DNA from 3 places in the Nonomuraea sp. NPDC050663 genome. Region 1 is predicted to be linked to each of the others. Evidence: riboswitches for the same ligand, from Rfam matches in the RefSeq annotation. Region 1 holds a riboswitch; each other region holds the start of a gene.

Region 1 (3,506 bases):
CCAGGTCCCGGCCGCCGATCCGCACCGACACGTTCTCCACGGTCAGCTTCACTTCGAGCGCCTCCGCATCAGCCACAGGAAGAACGGCCCGCCGACCAGCGCCGTGATGATCCCCACCGGGATCTCCTCCGGCGCGATCAGCGTGCGCGACACGAGGTCCGCCGTGATCAGGAAGGCCGCGCCGAGCAGCGCGGTGGCTGGCAGGGCGCGGCGGTGGTCGGCGCCGATGATCAGCCGCACGACGTGCGGCATGATCAGCCCGACGAACCCGATGGCGCCGCTGACCGCCACGATCGTGCCGATCATCATGGCGACCAGCACGAACAACGCCGCCCTGAATCGGTGCACGTCCAGCCCGAGGGATGAGGCCGCCTCCTCGCCGGCCAGCAGCAGGTTCAGCGGCCTCGACACCCCGAGCAGCACGACCGTGCCCGCCAAAACGGCCGCCGCCGGGATCCACACCATCGTCCAGGTCGTCCCGGCCAGGCCGCCGAGCATCCAGCGCAGGGCCGACTGGGTCTTGTGCGGGTCGTTGGAGGTGACCACCAGGAAGCTGGCCACCGCCGACAGCACCTCGGCCATCGCCACCCCGGCCAGCACCAGCCGCACCGTCGTCATCCGCCCGCCGGAGCGGGCCAGGAAGTAGACGGCCACCAGCGCGGCCAGCGCCCCGATGAACGCCGCGATCGGCAGCGAGAGCGCGCCGAAGGTGGTCAGGCTGAACACCACCACGGTGACCGCGCCGACGCTCGCTCCGGAGGAGACGCCCAGCAGCATCGGGTCGGCCAGGGGGTTGCGCACCAGCGCCTGCAGTGCCATGCCGCACACCGACAACCCCGCCCCGATCACCGCCGCCAGCAGCACCCGCGGGAGCCGTACATCCATGACGATGGTCTCGCGCACGGCGGCCCAGCTCGGTTCGGCCAGCGCCGGATGGATGCGATGGAGCAGGATCCCCCACACCTGGCCCGCCGGGAGGGTGACCGACCCGGCCGCGATCGCCGCCGTGGCCGCCACACCGAGCAGCGCGACCAGCACGACGATCACGACCGGGTACGGCAGGCCGGGTCGGCTCACTGGAACTTCTCGGCATGCACCTGCTTGGCCAGTGCCTCGACGGCGGCCGGAGCGCGCACTCCGAGCACCACCGACGACAGCGGCAGCACCGCGAAGCGCTTGTTCTTGATCGCGGGAACGTCCTTGAGAGCCGGGCTGGCCAGCAGGAACTTCTGCTTGTCGGCCACCGGCTGGCTGCCGTAGTCGTAGATGACGATCCAGTCGGGCGCCCGCTCGGCCACCTGCTCGAAGGAGACGTCGCCCCAGACCTTGTCGAGGTCGCCGAAGATGTTCTGCGCGCCGGCCAGCTTCATGATCTCGTTGCCGACGCCCCTGCCTCCGGCGGTGAAGGCGGTCTTGTCGCCGCTGTCGTAGACGAACAGCTTGACCGGCTGGGTGTCGCCCAGTTTGGCCTTCACCCCGTCGAGCGTCGCGTGGAGCTTGGTGAGGAGCGGCTCGGCACGGTCGGAGACGCCGAAGATCTTGGCGACGTTGCGGATCTCTGTGTCCATCAGGTCCATCGAGACCGCGCCCTCGGCGCACTCCTCGACGTTGAGGTAGGTGGTGATCCCGGCCTTCTGCAGGGCGTCGCGGCTGCGGCCCTCCTTCTCGTCGAAGGTGCTCTTGAAGCCGCCGTAGACGAAGTCGGGCTCCTCGGCCAGGAGCGCCTCGTAGGAGGGGTACTCCTTGGAGACGACCTTGAGCGAGTCGTAGGCGGCCTGGTAGTCCGGCAGCACCTTGTCGTCGAGATAGGCGGTGCCGATCATCGACTTCTCCAGGCCGAGCGCCAGCATCACCTCGGTGGCGTGCTGGTTCATCGAGATCGCCCGCTTGGGCGGCTGCTCGAAGGTGGTCTTCACGCCGCAGTTGTCGAGCGTGAGGGGAAAGCCCGCCGGAGCGGCGGCGGCCGGGGCGGCCGTGGGCGCTTGCTCAGCCGGAGCGCCGCCGCAGGCGGCCAGCACGCCGGAAACCAGGAGGGCGAGCAGGAAGGACGTCGGACGTCTGCCCGTCATGAAGGGTTCCTCTCGGGGAATCTGCACGACGGGGCGGATCGGAAAGAGGGAACGCCGAAGGTTCTCGCGGCGCGGCCGACGGCACGGCAGACACGAGAGCCCGCTCCTCTCCGGGGAAATCCGCCCCAGTTCATCGAGGAGGCGACCGCGTGAGTCTCCTGGCTCTCGGGTCGCTGCTCGTCCCCGCCTTCCCACCCCTGGGGGGCAGTGGCGTGGTGGGGATCCGCTCGCCGATCACAGTGGCGGGACCGCGCCGGATTCACACCGGCTTCCTCAGTCCGCGCTCGCCTTTGCCGACATCATCACACAACTCTGGCCCTGCACCTGAACGCGGGCCTCGCACACCTGTTTCGGGCCGGTCACCGCTGAGTTCGGTAGCGATCGAGGTACTCGGTGGGTGAGATGCCGAAGTGGCTCTTGAACACGCGCCGGAAGGCATTCGCGTTCGTGTAGCCGACCCGGTGCGCGACCGCGTCGGGGGCCGCGTTCGAGCGCAGCAGGATGGCGGCGGCCTCCATCCGGTTGCGGATCCGCCACTGCCGCAGCGTCATGCCGGTCTCGGCCTGGAACGTGCGTTCAACGGTGCGCACCGAGGTGTGGACCGACTCGGCTAGCTTGTCCACGCCACGGATGTCGCCGGGGTTGAAGCGCAGCGTCTCGGCGATGGTCCGGGCGGGTTCGCTGGCCGGCATCGGCAGCACGGCGGACAGGACCGGGCTCTCCTCGATCAGTGCGAGGATCTGCCGGGCCAGGTTCGGCGTCGGTTTGATGATCGTGTTCCATGACACCGTATACGCCAGCATGAGCGTCTGCAGGTCGCGGTCGACGGTCACCATGGTGGACTCGGTCAGCGTGGTGGCGGTGTCGGCGGCATCGAAGAACAGCGGCATGGTCACCGAGTTGGCCTGCACGGTGAACTCGTGCGGGACACCGACCGGCACCCACAGCGCGTGCCCGGCCGTCAGCGTGCGCGCCCTGCCTCCGACGATGAGGTCGGCATCGCCGCAGACCTGCCACAGCAGGACGTGCAACTCGTCCTCGTACTGCTCGGGGATGGTGACCGCGGGCATCCAGATGCGCCAAGGGGCGTCGCCGTAAGTGCGCTGGGACATGTCGCCGCCCTCAGTCCGGATATGTCGCATTCTGCGTGACGTCTGTCGGAATCGGTGCACCGCAAGAAGTTAGGTTCGCCTAACCTTACCCGGGCGGATGCCGCTTATGTGAACTCCAGACGGCACAGCCGGATGACCGAGAGGCCCCCATGATCAGCTACACGCTCCGTCGCACCACGCGATGGCGCCTGACCTCCTCCATCGCGCTGGCGGCGACCCTCACGCTCACCGGTTGTGCCTCGACCGGCGGGGGTACGGCGAAGCCCGCCGAGCCGGCCATCAGCCCGACGGCGACCAGCCAGCCGGTGGGACTGCTCCCGGCAGC
Region 2 (3,506 bases), on a different contig from region 1:
AGGGCCAGCTGGTCCCAGCCGCCGCCGAGATCGCCCATGATCCACGCGTAGATGCGCTGCAGCTCCTCGACCTTCAGCTGCTGGACGAAGGTCTGGATGGCGGTCAGGAACGAGGTGACCGCGACTCCGGCCAGCACCAGGGTGGCGGTGCCGCCGGACCGCCCGGCGGTGTTGCCGAGCGCGTAGGCGAGCATGACGCCGCCGATGGCGCCGGCGAAGGCCGCCACCGGGATCGACAGGGGCGCGCCGGGGAAGGCGACGATGACGAGGGTGACGGTCAGCCCGGCCCCGGCCGCCGCGCCCAGCAGGTAGGGGTCGGCGAGCGGGTTGCGGAAGACGCCCTGGTAGCCGGCTCCCGCGATCGCCAGCAGGCCGCCGACGGCGGCGGCGATGAGCACCCTGGGCAGCCGCAGCTCCCACAGCAGGCCCTGCTCGACCGGGGCCAGGCCGGAGTCGACGTCGACGAAGGGCAGCCAGTCCAGGCATTGCAGGACCACCTGCCAGGGGGAGATGTCCGCCGCGCCTCCGAGCAGCCCGGCGATCATCGAGGCGGCCAGGACCACGACGGCCCCGGCCGCCATCAGCGGCCGGACCCGGCTCACCGCGGCTCCCGCTGGCGGGGCCGGTCGGCCGCGAGCATCAGGCGGCCTTCCCCACCGCGTCGGCGATGTTCTTGGCCAGGTCGACGATGCGCGGGCCCCAGCGGGAGGCGATGTCGTCGTCGAGCTGGATCACCTGGTCGTTCTTGATCGCCGACAGCTTCGACCAGCCGGGCCGCTTGGCCAGGGTCTCCTTGCTCTGCTGGCAGCACTTGACGTCGGCCAGGAAGATCAGCTGCGGGTCGGCCTGGGCGACGAACTCGGCCGACAGCTTGGGGTAGCCGCCCGCGGCGTCGGGCGCCTTGTCGGCGATGTTCTCCAGGCCGAACAGGGAGTAGATCTGGCCGATGAAGGTGGTCGACGTCGCGGCGTAGGGGGTCTGGTCGAGCTCGTGGTAGTAGGTGAGCTTCTTGTCCTTCTGCGCGGCCTGGGCGAGCTCGGTGAGCTGGCTCTTCATGGTGTTGACGAGCTCCTCCGCCTGGTCGCCGTTGCCGGTGGCGGCGCCGAGGTCGAGGATCTCGTCGTAGGCCTCCTCCAGTTTCATGGCGGCCGGCTCCAGCAGCACGGGCACGTTGAGCTTGCCCAGCTCGGCGACGATCTTGTCGGTGTCGTTGGCGACGACGACGAGGTCGGGCTTGTGCGCGACGATCGCCTCGACGTTCGGCTTGTAGCCCGACAGCGCGGTCTTGGGTGCCTCGGCGGGGAAGTTCGACTGGTCGTCGGCGGCGACGACCTGGGCGCCCGCGCCGATGGCGAAGAGGGTCTCGGTCGCGGTGGGCGACAGCGAGACGATCCGCTCGGGCTTCTTGGCGATGGAGACCGAGCCGTTGCCCGCCTCGACCGTCACGGGGAAGGCGGCGGCCGGGGCCTCGCTGGAGGGGGCGGGGGCCGGGGCGGAAGTGGCGGCGGAGGCCGACGGGCTGGGCGCGCTCGCGCTGTTCTGGCCGCAACCGGCCAGAGCGAGGGCACCCAGCATCAGGCCCGCGAAGACCTTTCCTACGGGTCTCACGAGTAGTCCTTTCACTGCTGGAACCGAGAGACCCGCGTTGAAGCGACGGATCACCCTTTTCCACGAGGGTTGATGACGTCAGCGCGGAGGCAGGCGACCTGGCTATGACAGTTGCGGGACAGCGCCGGATTCGCACCGGACTTCGCTGCAGCTCTGCGCGTCAGACAAACGCTATCAATTCTCCGAAGTGGTCTTACGTCAAGAGCTGCCTCTCGGCGTCGGCGAGGATGCGCTGCAGGTGCAGACCGCGCCGGGCGTCGAGCTCGTGGCCGCCGCCCTGCCGCACGGTCTGGGCGAACTCCTCGGCGACGACGTCGAGCGGGTCGTCGTCGGAGTGCCCGAGGGTGACCAGTCCTTCGCGGCCGACGATGACGAATCGTTGCGTCTCCGCCTTGGACGCCTGGCACAACGACACCTCGGAGACCGCGCCGGACTCGTGCTCCAGCAGCAGGCCCACCCAGCGCAGCGGGTCGCCGTGAGCGCGCACCGAGGTGATCGTGCCGAGCGCGGCGTCCATGAGGTCGACCACGTGCGGCGCCACGTCGAGGATCGCGCCGCGCTCCAGCCGCCACGGGGTGGCGAAGTCGCCGCCGAGCAGGGCGCCGGAGACGCTGATCGCCTGGCCGCCGAGCGGCTCGATGGACCGGCAGGCGGCCAGGAACTCCCTGGTCGCCCGCGCGTAGCGCATGGTGAGGATCATCTGCGAGGCGACGCCCGTCTCGGCGATCACCCCGGCCAGCCGCTCGGCGTTCTCCAGCGAGTCGGCCAGCGGCTTCTCCAGCAGCAGGGCCTTGCCCGCCCTGGCCGCCCGCTCCGCCAGCTCCGCCTGCACGCCGGGCGGCACGCAGAACGCGACCGCCTCGCAGACCTCGAACAGCTCCTCGATCCGCTCGTAGACCGGCACGCCCAGCCGCGCGGCCACCTCGGGCCTGCGCGCCCACACGCCCGCCAGGCGGGTGTGCGGACCGGCCTTCAACATCGGCGCGTGCGCGAGCTCAGCCCACGGACCCGCCCCCACCAAACCCACAGATACTGGCTCCACGAGTTTTGAGTATGGCGTACTCATGTCCGCGGCCCCCGACCGAGTGACCTTGATGCCATGACGAGTCTCGACACCACGTCCAGGTCGGGCGCCGACACCTTCGCCCGCTACGCCATGGTCGCCTCGGCGTTCCTGATGCCGCTGCTGTTCGTGCTGCTCCTGGTCACCGCCCCGCCCGGGGTGACCGAGGAGGGGCAGCCGTACGTCCAGAACTTCTACGACAACCTCGGCTCCTACCCCATGCAGTCGTGGATCAGCGCCCTGGCGATGGTCCTGACCGTTCCCGCGCTCTTCGGGGTCGCCCGCGTGGCGCGCGCGGGCAGGCCGGCGCTCGGGCTGGTCGGCATGATCATGGCCTTCTCCCTGGCGCTCCCGCTGTCGGGCAACACCGACGACACCCTCTACGCGGCCAGCAAGGCGGGGCTGGACGTGACGACCGCGACCCGGCTCTACAACGCCGAGATGAACGACCTGCCCACCTCGCCCCTGGGCCTGGTGTGGTTCGCCGGGCTGCTCGGCCTGGTGATCCTCGGTGTGGCCGTACTGCTCGGCAGGACGGGTCCCGCCTGGGCGGCGATCACGCTGATCGTGGCGCCCTTCCTGGTCCCCGTCGCCTGGTTCGCCGGGCTCGGCAACGTGTTCGCCGCGATCGCCTGGGCCGCGCTGGCGGCCGGCATGGGCGGCGTCTCCCTGGGACTGCTCAAGCGTTAGGCCCACTCCACCGGCAGGGCGGCGAGCGCCCGCCCGACGAGGGAGGTGCGGTAGACGACCGGCTGCTCGACCAGTCTCAGACCGGGCAGCCGGTCGCCGAGCACCTCCAGGGCGGTGCGCAGTTGCAGGCGGCCGAGCGCGGCGC
Region 3 (3,506 bases), on a different contig from region 1:
ACAGCAGGCGCTGCACCAGGGCCATCGCCTCGCTCTCCTCGTGCTCCAGGTGCCGGTGCAGGCGCTGGGCCAGCGTGCGCAGGCGTCCGAGGAGCGCGTCGCGCGCCTCCTCGTCGGCGTGCTCGCCCAGCCGGCCGAACCCGGCGTCGCAGCCCACCAGCAGCGGGTCGATCTCGGCGTGCTCGCTCTCCATGCCGTCGAGGGTGGCCAGCGCGAGCACGTCGCCCGCGGCCCGCTCGCGCAGTAACGGCCACAGGGCGCTGTCCTCGCCGGTGTGGTGCTTGTGCAGGATCAGGTGGAAGCGGTCCCACCGCCGGGCCAGGGCCCGCCAGGTGGCGCGCTCGGCGATCGGGACGCGGGCGACGGCCTCGCAGAAGGCGGTCAGGTCGCGGCGGAAGGCGTGGTGCACCAGGTACATGGCGCTCAGGTCGACCGGCCCCGCGGGCGCGGCGGCCTGGCCGGGGAGCATCAGTTGAGTCATGCCGTCAGGGTGCGGCACCCCACTTGGAAGTGACTCCAATCCTGATTTGTCGCCATCTCGGACCGATGTGTAACTCGCCGTGATCTGTGCATAACCTCTGGTAACAGATAGATCGTCGGGGGAGGGCGTCCATGCGGCGTCGGCAGTTCTTCGCGCTCGGGCTGGGGGTGGCCGCCAGCACCGCCGCCCTGGCCGCCTGCGGTTCCGGGCCGGGAACGGCGTCGCGGCTGGGTCCCGTCTCGGTCGTGGCCGCCGCCGCGCCGTGGACGCCGATGGCCCAGGCGTACGGCAGGGCGCTGGAGCAGCGGGGCTTCCCCCTCGCCGGACGCGACACCACCGGGCCGATCACCACGATCACCGTCACCGGCCTGCCCGCCCTGGCCGCCGCCGAGCTCAACCACGGCCGCCCGATCCTGGAGGTGGCCACCCCGCTGGCCCGCCTGGCCGGCGAGCCCGTCGTCGTCGTGGTCCCCGGGGGTTCGCGCTACACCCACTTCGACGCCTTCGCCGCGCAACTGGTCGCCGACCCCGCCCGCACCTTCCTGGCCGGAGGCCCCACGGGGGAGACCGACCACGTGCTGTTCGGGCTGATCGCCCGCGGTGTGGGCGCCGACTCGCGCCTGGTCGACTACTCCGGCTACGCCGCCAGCGCCGACTCCGTGCCGGCCCTGCTCAACGGCGCCGCGGCCGCCGCCGCGGGAACCCTCGACGCCTGGCGGCCGCACATCGCCCAGCGCCGCGTCCGGGTGCTCGCCGTCTCGACCGACGAGCGGGTCCCGGAGGTCGACGCGCCGACACTGAAGGAGTGCGGCGTCCGGGTCGACTTCGCCGAGTGGTGCGCCGCCTTCGGCCCGAAGGACATGGCCGACCCCGCCCGGCAGGCCGCGATGGCCGCCTGCGACGAGGCCGCCTACTCCGACCAGTGGCTCGACGCCTGCCGCAGCCGGGGCTGGACGCCGATGCCGCTCAGCGGCGAGGACTTCCGCGTCTGGCTGACCTCGGAGGTCGACCGTACCAGGGACGTGCTCATCGATCTCGGACTGCTCGACACGCCCGCCACAACATACCGGGGGTAGTTGCGGTCTGCGCCACTAGATGTAGGATCCTGCCCGTTGCTGGTTCGCCGCCCACACCAGGGTGGCGGAGCAAAAGGGAACCCCGTGCGAATCGGGGACTGCCCCGCAGCGGTGAGTGGGAACGACCGCCGTCATCGAGCACTGGGCGCATCACGCGCCTGGGAAGCGACGGCCAGTAGGAAGCATTGACGAGCCCACGAGTCCGAAGACCTGCCAGCGACGTGTCCATCCATGGGCCTCGAGGGCGGCTCCAGGGAGCTCCGTGCTCGCCTGCCTGCCCTCATACGGGGAAGAGCTCGCGAGGAGAGAGCGTGACACAGATCGTTTCCGCCGACCGCCGGCTGGCCATCGAGGAAGCCGCGGCACGGGTGATCGCCGACCCGGCCAACTCCAGGATCGCCGCCCGCCTGCTGGCCGAGGAGATCGCCGACGAGGCGGCCACGCACGGGGTGCGGTCGTTCTCCGAGTCGATCGCCGCCACCCACGCGGAAGGACTCGTCCAGGACTCCCTGGCCGCCTTCGTCGCGGCGCACGCCGGCGCGCTGGACGCCCTCGTCGACGACGACGCCGACGGGCGCTTCGAGTACTTCGGCCTGCGCACCGTCTACGACCGTTACCTGCTGCGCCACCCCGCCACCCGCGCGGTGCTGGAGCGCCCGCAGCACTTCTTCCTGCGGGTGGCCTGCGGCCTGTCCGACAGCGTCGAGGAGGCCGCCGAGCTCTACCGGCTCATGTCCGGCCTGGCCTACCTGCCGTCGTCGCCCACGCTGTTCAACTCCGGCGCCAGGCGTCCGCAGCTGTCGTCGTGCTTCCTGCTCGACTCGCCGCGCGACGAGCTCGAGGGCATCTACGACCGCTACGCCCAGGTCGCGCGGCTGTCGAAGTACGCCGGGGGCATCGGCATCGCCTGGACCCGGGTGCGCTCGCGCGGCTCGCTCATCCGCGGCACCAACGGCCACTCCAACGGCATCGTGCCCTGGCTGCGCACCCTCGACTCCAGCGTCGCCGCCGTCAACCAGGGCGGGCGCCGCAAGGGAGCCGCCTGCGTCTACCTCGAGTCCTGGCACGCCGACATCGAGGAGTTCCTGGAGCTGCGCGACAACACCGGCGAGGAGGCCCGCCGCACGCACAACCTCAACCTGGCCAACTGGATCCCCGACGAGTTCATGCGCAGGGTCGAGGCCGACGCCGACTGGTCGCTGTTCGACCCCAAGGCCGTCCCGCACCTGACCGACCTGTACGGCGACGCCTTCGACGAGGCCTACCGCCGGGCCGAGGCCGAGGGCCTGGCCACCAGGACCATCCCGGCCCGCACCCTCTACGGCCGCATGATGCGCACCCTGGCCCAGACCGGCAACGGCTGGATGACCTTCAAGGACGCCGCCAACCGCACCTCCAACCAGACCGCGCGGCCCGAGAACGTCATCCACCTGTCGAACCTGTGCACCGAGATCCTCGAGGTCACCAGCGACGCCGAGACCGCCGTCTGCAACCTCGGCTCGATCAACCTGGCCGCCCACGTGGCCGGCGGCGACGTCGACTTCGTGCGGCTGCGCGCGACCGTCCGCACCGCCGTACGGTTCCTCGACAAGACCATCGACCTGGGCTTCTACCCGACGCCCGAGGCCGAGCGCGCCAACCGGAAGTGGCGGCCGATCGGGCTGGGCGTGATGGGCCTGGCCGACGTCTTCTTCGCCCTGCGCCTGCCCTTCGACTCCCCGCAGGCCAGGGAGCTGTCCACGCGGATCGCCGAGGAGATCGCGCTGGCCGCCTACGACACCTCCGCCGACCTCGCGGTCGAGCGCGGGCGGCACCCCTCGTACGGCGACACGCGGGCCTTCCGGGGCGTGCTGCATCCCGACCACTACGGCGCGGCGACGAGCGTCGCGTGGGCCGCGCTGCGCTCCAAGATCGCCAAGACGGGTCTGCGCAACTCGCTGATGATCGCG

Evidence for each region. A riboswitch is a leader RNA that binds a small molecule or an ion and turns the genes downstream of it on or off. The one in region 1 is predicted to bind cobalamin.
Region 2: another riboswitch for cobalamin. It lies ahead of ACIBH1_RS07150 (ABC transporter substrate-binding protein); the one in region 1 lies ahead of ACIBH1_RS43090 (ABC transporter substrate-binding protein).
Region 3: another riboswitch for cobalamin. It lies ahead of ACIBH1_RS21365 (ribonucleoside-diphosphate reductase subunit alpha); the one in region 1 lies ahead of ACIBH1_RS43090 (ABC transporter substrate-binding protein).

Annotation. Positions count from the first base shown of each region.
Region 1 is NZ_JBITGL010000022.1:143,002-146,507, forward strand. It holds gene ACIBH1_RS43080 (ABC transporter ATP-binding protein) at 1-52, opposite strand, end outside; gene ACIBH1_RS43085 (FecCD family ABC transporter permease) at 49-1,077, opposite strand; gene ACIBH1_RS43090 (ABC transporter substrate-binding protein) at 1,074-2,069, opposite strand; cobalamin riboswitch at 2,200-2,399, opposite strand; gene ACIBH1_RS43095 (helix-turn-helix domain-containing protein) at 2,429-3,181, opposite strand; gene ACIBH1_RS43100 (ABC transporter substrate-binding protein) at 3,331-3,506, shown strand, end outside.
Region 2 is NZ_JBITGL010000002.1:518,064-521,569, reverse strand. It holds gene ACIBH1_RS07155 (FecCD family ABC transporter permease) at 1-581, opposite strand, end outside; gene ACIBH1_RS07150 (ABC transporter substrate-binding protein) at 640-1,608, opposite strand; cobalamin riboswitch at 1,679-1,799, opposite strand; gene ACIBH1_RS07145 (Gfo/Idh/MocA family protein) at 1,802-2,650, opposite strand; gene ACIBH1_RS07140 (hypothetical protein) at 2,708-3,361, shown strand; gene ACIBH1_RS07135 (cytochrome P450) at 3,358-3,506, opposite strand, start outside.
Region 3 is NZ_JBITGL010000006.1:232,233-235,738, reverse strand. It holds gene ACIBH1_RS21375 (hemerythrin domain-containing protein) at 1-481, opposite strand, end outside; gene ACIBH1_RS21370 (tripartite tricarboxylate transporter substrate-binding protein) at 613-1,557, shown strand; cobalamin riboswitch at 1,581-1,790, shown strand; gene ACIBH1_RS21365 (ribonucleoside-diphosphate reductase subunit alpha) at 1,869-3,506, shown strand, end outside.